DNA from 2 places in the Metabacillus sp. KJ11-3 genome. Region 2 is predicted to be linked to the other one. Evidence: riboswitches for the same ligand, from Rfam matches in the RefSeq annotation. Region 2 holds a riboswitch; the other holds the start of a gene.

Region 1 (4,219 bases), 1.1 Mb from region 2:
AGTAGACTATTTTGCGAAATTTGCGGAAGTTTGCTTCGACCGTTATAAAGATAAAGTGAAATATTGGATGACTTTTAACGAGATTAATAACCAAATGGATGTAAACAACCCAATCTTCTTATGGACAAACTCAGGTGTATTAGTCGGTGAAGATGAAAATGCTAAGGAAGTTATGTACCAGACAGCCCACCATGAACTTGTTGCCAGTGCACTTGCTGTAGCAAAGGGAAAAGAAATTAACCCGGACTTACAAATCGGAGCAATGGTTTCACATGTGCCAATTTATCCTTTCTCTTCTAATCCGGAAGATATCATGCTGGCAGAAGAAGAAATGAGACAACGTTATTTCTTCCCTGATGTTCAAGTTCGCGGTTACTATCCAAGCTATGCATTGAAGGAATTTGAAAGAGAAGGATATCAAATCAAAATGGAAGCCGGCGATGATGAGATTTTAAGAAATGGTACTGTTGATTATTTAGGCTTCAGTTACTACATGTCAACGACCGTTAAAAGTGATGTAAATAATGATAATACCGGTGATGTTGTAAATGGTGGACTACCGAATAGTGTTGAAAATCCATACATTAAATCAAGTGACTGGGGCTGGGCAATCGATCCGACTGGGTTACGATATACACTAAATCGTTTTTATGACAGATATCAAATTCCGTTATTTATAGTTGAAAATGGATTTGGTGCAATCGATGTAATGGAAGAGGATGGCTCTATCCATGATCCGGAAAGAATTCAATATTTAAAATCACATATTGAAGCATTAGAAAAAGCGGTCATATACGATGGCGTTGATTTAATCGGATATACACCATGGGGAATCATTGATATCGTCTCATTCACAACTGGCGAAATGAAAAAACGCTATGGCATGATCTATGTTGACCGTGATAATGAAGGAAACGGATCAATGAAGCGTTATAAGAAAGATTCTTTTGAATGGTATAAAAAAGTAATTGAAACAAATGGTGAACAACTATAGTAACTTGTTTCATTTAGACGAAAAATAGAGGCTTTCTGAGCCTCTATTTTTATTGACCAGGAAACTATAAAATGCCTTTGAACTGTGGATAAGTGCGCGACATCCAGCTCCAGCGCCTAGCCCTTCTAGGGTCTAGCCACAAATGAATTGAAGACAAAGAACGTCTTCTATTCATTTGCGTCTTATTTGCCCGAGGCTGATCAAGGCGCTTGCGCTTTTGTTCTTGACAAGGTAAGTGAATAAGACTAGAATTATAAATTATTTGAGAATAATTTTATGTTAAAACTATAATCGAGCTATGATCGCTATGGATGAAACTATAGCAGGAGCAGCTTCTGGAGAGACTGCGGCATTCCGCAGCGCCGAAGGATTCATAATCTCAGGCAAAAGGACAGAAGAGTATAGAATACCTATTTGTTAAACTAATCATTTTACTAGTACAACAAATACTATTTCATATTCTTATGACCAAGAGATTTGGATGATATCCAATCTCTTTTTTTAATGGATTATGTTTATGCTGCTCATTGTGTCACACAATAGATTGTGGCAAATTTTAAGGAGGAGTAGAATTGGTACAACAAGAATTAAAGAGGGATTTAGCCAATCGGCATGTTCAATTGATTGCCATCGGAGGAACTATTGGTACCGGGTTATTCCTAGGATCTGGTAAAGCAATCCAACTGGCAGGTCCGTCTATTATCTTTGCTTATTTAACTGTGGGTATTGCTGTGTTTTTTATTATGCGGGCACTGGGAGAGCTATTGTTATCTAAAGCTGGTTATCAATCATTTACAGACATCGCCCAAGACTATCTTGGCCCAAGAATAGCGTTCGTGACTGGATGGACTTATTGGTTTTGTTGGATTATGATCGCAATGGCCGATATTATTGCTGTCGGTGTTTATGTACAGTATTGGTTTGATATACCTCAATGGGTACCTGCCATTATTTGTTTGATTATTTTATTAGGGTTCAATCTATTAACGGTTAAGCTTTTTGGTGAATTAGAGTTTTGGTTTGCTTTAATAAAAGTTATAACGATCCTCTTATTAATTGGGGTTGGGGTTATTTTACTTGTGATAGGTTTTAAGACCGATGCAGGGGCAGTTACAATCAGAAACCTGTGGGAACACGGTGGAATCTTTCCAAATGGCATTTCAGGTTTCTTACTTTCCTTTCAAATGGTTTTATTTGCTTTTGTTGGTGTAGAGTTAGTGGGTGTATCAGCAGCGGAAACAGCCAATCCAAGAAAAAATATTCCATCGGCTATAAATAAGATTCCTTTAAGAATACTATTTTTCTACATTGGCTCCATTATTGTTCTGTTATGCATTAATCCATGGACCGAACTGAATGCTGAGGAAAGTCCCTTCGTAAAAACATTTAGCTTAATTGGAATTCCAATTGCTGCCGGTATTATTAATTTTGTTGTATTAACGTCTGCTGCTTCTGCCTGCAATAGTGGAATGTTTTCGACAAGCCGGATTCTATATAATTTAAGCAGGAGTAATCAGGCTCCTGCCAACTTAGCAAAACTAAATAAAAATCATGTCCCTGGTAACGCATTGTTCATATCTACACTTGTCGTATCGGTAGGAGCACTCTTGAGCAAACTTATCCCTGCACAAGCCTTTGGACTCGTATCAACGGTAAGTGCTATTTGTTTTATTTGGGTTTGGGGTGTCATTATTGTTTGTCATTTAAAGTATAAAAAAACATTTCCACAATTACATGCTGAGTCAACGTTTAAAGCACCGTTTACGCCATTTGTTAATTATGTAGTTCTAGCGTTATTTGCTATGATTCTTATTATTATGTTATTTGCTAATGAAACACGCTTGGCATTATTACTGACACCATTATGGTTTATTTTAATATTTGCAATGTATTCATATAGAAGAAAAAAGGCAAGTTAAGGTAACATATGTAGAAGTGAGATTCTCTTTTAAAGTGAATCTCACTTTAAGTTTTTTGTTACAAAAAGGTCTTGAACAAATTGAAATATCATGATATATTCTACATGTGAAATACTTCACAATATATTATTTACAAATATATTTTTGGAACCATTTGTGAAATTATTCACAAATGGTAAGCAACTCAATTAATGAATCTATAATAATCACTAAGAAAATTTTTTTATTAAATTATGTGAAATATTTCACAAATTTACAACGCAGCTTCTGGAGGAAAATCAAATGAATATAACATTAGGGAATAAGATTGTATTAGTAGGTAGTGGTGCTGTTGGTTCAAGTTATGCTTATGCATTATTAAATCAGGGCTTATGTGATGATTTGGTCATTGTTGATCTGGATGGAGAAAAGGCAAAAGGGGATATTATGGATTTAAACCATGGTATTGCCTATGCACCTACTCCTATGAACATAAGATACGGTTCATATAAGGATTGTAAGGATGCCGCCCTCGTGGTTATCTGTGCAGGTGCCGCGCAAAAGCCTGGAGAAACAAGATTAGAACTTGTGAATAAAAACGTAAAAATTTTTAAATCTATTGTTGAAAGCATTATGGATTCCGGGTTTAATGGTATCTTCTTAGTTGCAACAAACCCAGTCGATATTCTAGCTTATGCAACTTGGAAATTCTCTGGTCTTCCTAAAGAAAGAGTGATAGGTTCTGGAACTATTTTAGATTCTGCGAGATTTCGTTATTTAGTAGGAAAAGAATTTGATACAGCACCATTAAGTGTTCATGGATATATTATTGGAGAGCATGGTGACTCTCAATTCCCGGTTTGGAGCAGTGTAAATATTGCTGGAACACAGGTTGCAAAAAGGTTATCTGAGGAGAGGAAGGAAGCGATCGCAGTCGAGGTGCGTGATGCTGCCTATGAAATTATTAAAGCAAAAGGTGCCACATATTATGGCATAGCAATGGGGCTAATAAGAATAACGAAAGCCATCTTAAGAAATGAACATGTTGTCCTACCTGTTGGAGCACTAGTAGAAGGGGAATATGGACATCATGATGTTTTTATTGGAATTCCGTCTGTGATTACAAGATACGGCGTTAAAAAGATTGTTGAACTATCACTGACTCAGGATGAAAAAGAGAAGCTTACTAAATCTGTCCAAACCGTAAAAGAGATACAAAATGCAGCCATATAATTTGATTCACATCTTTGACCCATTGGGGGAAACATTATGTTAATGGATACTTTCAATCCTTTTAATAATCTTGGACTTTCAGCATTAATGGCAG
Region 2 (4,219 bases):
CCGGAGTGCCTCCTTTCATCTCGACGATTGTTCCAGCAGCCATAGCTGTTGCAGATCCTACTTCTGCTTGACAGCCTCCTGCTGCTCCTGAAATAAAGGAGCGATTTGCAATGACGTAACCTAGCATGCTTGCCGTAAACAAACCCGTAACTAGCTCTTTATTAGAATAGTGATCATTTTTCTTCAGTGAAAACAATACACCAGGTAAGATTCCAGCTGCTCCCGCAGTCGGAGTCGCAACAATTACTCCCATTCGCGCATTGCTTTCAGATGTTGCTAATGAATAAGTCATTGCATCGCTAATATAGTTTCCCGAAAGTGATTTACCTTGTGTCGAATACTCATACATTTTCACAGCATCACCGCCAGAAATACCACTTGGTGCAGCTGAGCGATCTTTTACACCGTTGTCAACGGCTTCCTTCATTTTTATTAAACGCTCTTCCATCATTCGGAAAATGGTTTCTTTCTCTTTTCCGGACTTTTCCATCTCCAACATCAACATCATTTCACCTATGGTTTTTTGTTCACTCTGACAAGTAACAATCAACTCTTTCATGGACTGAATGTTCATTAAAGTAACCCCGGGTACACTTTCCTGCATTGTTGAAACTCTTTGATAAGGGCTGCGTGGTCATCATCTGTGCTTAGTCGAATATCAACCATCTCTTCGTTGATCATAAAGATTTTTGATATACCGCCCCCAAGTGATACACCACCAACCTTTACAACGCAATGATCACGCTTCGCTATTACAACCGTTGTATTTGGATGGGGAAAATAGTCGCAGTGAACTTCAAATTCCAACTCGTACTTTACCCCATTCTTTTCTGCTAATTCTAATGATTGTTTAATACGCAAATCATCTGTTCTTAGCCCAATCAAGCCACCAATCAATGCTTTATCAGTTCCATGACCTTGATAGGTTTCAGCAAAGGAATCGTAAAAAATAATCTTAGCCTCTTCTGGACATCCACCTACCAACTCATGAATAAATTTCCCTATTGATACCACTCCTGCTGTATGAGAGCTTGAGGGGCCTACCATGATTGGACCAATAATGTCAAAACAACTCTGAAATTCCATGATGTTCACACTCCTCTAAACATGAATTGGTTGTTGAAACAAAGGATACGTCCCGCAAATAACTTTCGTTGTTTCTCTTGCTTTTTCTAGGACAGCTATTTCCCCTTTACTCTTTAAAACTTCAGCGATTATTTCACCAATTTTCACCATCTCTTCCCATTGCATTCCACGAGTTGTTAGTGCAGCAGTCCCCATACGAATGCCGCTAGTCACAAACGGGCTCTCTGGATCGTATGGAATCGTGTTTTTATTAGCTGTAATACCTGCTTCTTCCAATAATTTTTCAGCTTCTTTACCGGTTAAGCCCCATGGGCGAACATCTAATAGGACAATATGGTTATCTGTACCTTCAGAAACAAGTGTTGCTCCTTCATTTTTTAATGTTTCACTTAGAATTTTTGCATTAATAATTACTTGCTTGGCATAAGTGTTAAAGCTGGGCTGAAGCGCTTCATTAAAGGCAACTGCTTTAGCTGCAATGATGTGCATCAGTGGTCCACCCTGAATACCTGGGAAAACAGCCTTATTCACAGCTCTTATGATTTCTTCATCATTTGTTAAAATAATCCCACCGCGCGGTCCTCTCAAGGTTTTGTGTGTCGTGCTTGTTACGACATCTGCATATGGAATTGGTGATGGATGAAGACCCGCAGCAACAAGTCCTGCAATATGCGCCATGTCGACCATAAATTTCGCCCCAACTTGATCAGCAATGTTTTTAAAGCGTTTAAAGTCAATCGTTCTTGGATAAGCACTTGCCCCTGCAATAATTAACTTTGGTTTCTCTTTTTTCGCAATGTTTTCTACTTCATCATAATCAATCAAGTGAGTATCTTCTCTTACACCGTAGGACACAATGTCAAACCATTTACCCGATATGCTGACAGGACTTCCATGTGTTAAGTGACCACCATGGGAAAGATCCATTCCCATCACTTTATCTCCTGGCGTTAGCAATGCGTAAAAAACAGCTAAATTAGCTTGTGCACCCGAGTGCGCTGAACATTCGCATATTTAGCCCCAAATAATTTCGTTAGACGCTGAATCGCTACTTGCTCGGCTACGTCAACAAACTCGCACCCGCCATAATAGCGCTTTTCTGGATAACCTTCTGCATACTTATTTGTCATGATGCTTCCCATTGCTTCTAAGACATCTTCGCTAACAAAGTTTTCTGATGCAATTAACTCTAGCGTTTGATGCTGGCGGCTCTTCTCCTGCTCAATCACTTCAAAAATGATAGAATCTTTTTTTTGCAAACCCATATTTTTTTCCTCCTTGAAGACAGATCAGTTTTCTTTAAAAGTCAGCTACTAGTCTTCTTTTCTAAAAAAACTGTTTAACATAGGATGCTTCACTACCTTTTTGTACACAAAAAGGACAGAAAGGGGTAGTGTAGCGTCAGCTCCCCTTCTCTGTCCTTTTACCTGAGAGTTTAAACTCTATCATTCTTAGAGTCTTCCCCTTTGGTGGCGTCATAACCATATACGCGCTCTCCAGAGTTGCGTCCAGTTGTAGTTCCATCTACCTGAGAGATTTATTCCAAGGGTATTTTTGGAACTTGCTCCTTCGGTGGCGTGTTTCTTGCACTCTCCCACAACTGTCATCCGCTCTTATTCACTTACTAATATATTGTAATCTCCATTTGGAAATTTAAACCAGTGCTAGAAAAACCTTAGCAACCGCTACATTTGAGAACTCAGGATGTAGATCGATAACGAAATGCTCATTTGGTATTTACATACAGACGGCTCCACTTTTTATGGAAAGCATTTGAATGTTTTCTTGGCTTACCTTCCCCTTAATCATAATAGAATAATTAAATAATAATTTAATGGCTTAATAGTATAATACTGTTTCTTTTCAATCATGTATAACGGTTAAAAATGATACTAGCTATCATTATTTAAAATATAAAGTTTCACTCAATTCCTATCCAGCTAATTACCTCTTCAACTCATTGATTCTCTCTACTATTTTCTACAGCATGCCCACCAAATTCCGAACGGAGAGCAGCTACGACTTTTCCAGTAAAGGTGTCTTCTTCAAGTGAACGATAGCGCATTAGTAAAGATAATGCGATGATAGGTGTCGCCGTTTGGAGATCGAGAGCCGTTTCAACTGTCCATTTCCCTTCTCCTGAAGAGTTCATAATACCTTTAATATCTTCTAATTTGGAATCTTTTGAAAAAGCACGTTCCATTAACTCCATAAGCCATGAACGAATAACTGAACCATGATTCCACACTTTTGCTACATTCTCATAATCATAATTGAATTCACTTTTTTCTAAGACTTCAAATCCTTCTCCAATGGCTGCCATCATTCCATATTCAATCCCGTTATGAACCATTTTTAAAAAGTGTCCACTACCAGCTTCCCCGGCATACAAATAACCATCTCTTACTGCTGTATCTCGGAAGATAGCTTTAACATATTCCCAAGTATCCTTATCACCACCAACCATATAACAAGCTCCATTTCGTGCTCCTTCCATTCCTCCGGAAGTCCCAACGTCCATGTAGCTAATTCCGTATTCTCTTAGTTGGTTATATCGTAGAATTGTTTTTTTATAATGGGAATTTCCTGCATCAATCACAATATCACCATTATCCAGTAATGGGATAAGTTCATTTATGATCGAATCAACAACTGAATGAGGGACCATTAACCATAGAACCCTTGGCTGTGGTAATAAATTCACTAATTCAGTTAAATTCGATGCACCTCTAACTCCATATTTCCCCATTTCTTCAACAACCTGTTGATCTAAATCAAAGGCTTTAACTTTATAATGATGATCGATTAAGTTTTTTGATAAGTTTATTCCCATTTTACCTAATCCAATTAAGCCAATCTCCATCCAGATGCTCCTCTCTATACTTCGTACTCATTCATCATTCATTTCCATGCAATATGGTGTTTTAACCTTATGAAACTATTAAATCCATTCAAACCCATCTGCCTCTAATAAAGAATCTGCGGCATCTGGTCCCATTGAACCTGAGTCATAATGATGAAGTGGAACAAGGTTCTCTTTAAATGCCTCCAATACTGGCTGTACCCATCTCCATGTTAATTCTACTTCATCCCAATGAACAAAAAATTTCGATTCACCTCTTAAGGCATCAAA

The links. Region 2 has a riboswitch for glycine ahead of glyA (serine hydroxymethyltransferase). Riboswitches for the same ligand answer to the same signal wherever they lie in the genome.
Region 1: another riboswitch for glycine. It lies ahead of AC0L8O_RS22945 (amino acid permease); the one in region 2 lies ahead of glyA (serine hydroxymethyltransferase).

What each region holds. Positions count from the first base shown of each region.
Region 1 is NZ_CM147865.1:4,592,839-4,597,057, forward strand. It holds gene bglA (6-phospho-beta-glucosidase BglA) at 1-994, shown strand, start outside; glycine riboswitch at 1,320-1,399, shown strand; gene AC0L8O_RS22945 (amino acid permease) at 1,567-2,913, shown strand; gene AC0L8O_RS22950 (L-lactate dehydrogenase) at 3,196-4,125, shown strand; partial or broken gene AC0L8O_RS22955 (L-lactate permease) at 4,162-4,219, shown strand, end outside.
Region 2 is NZ_CM147865.1:3,488,318-3,492,536, forward strand. It holds gene sdaAA (L-serine ammonia-lyase, iron-sulfur-dependent, subunit alpha) at 1-574, opposite strand, end outside; gene AC0L8O_RS17340 (serine dehydratase beta chain) at 574-1,086, opposite strand; partial or broken gene glyA (serine hydroxymethyltransferase) at 1,102-2,351, opposite strand; glycine riboswitch at 2,592-2,693, opposite strand; gene gnd (phosphogluconate dehydrogenase (NAD(+)-dependent, decarboxylating)) at 3,044-3,949, opposite strand; gene zwf (glucose-6-phosphate dehydrogenase) at 4,028-4,219, opposite strand, start outside.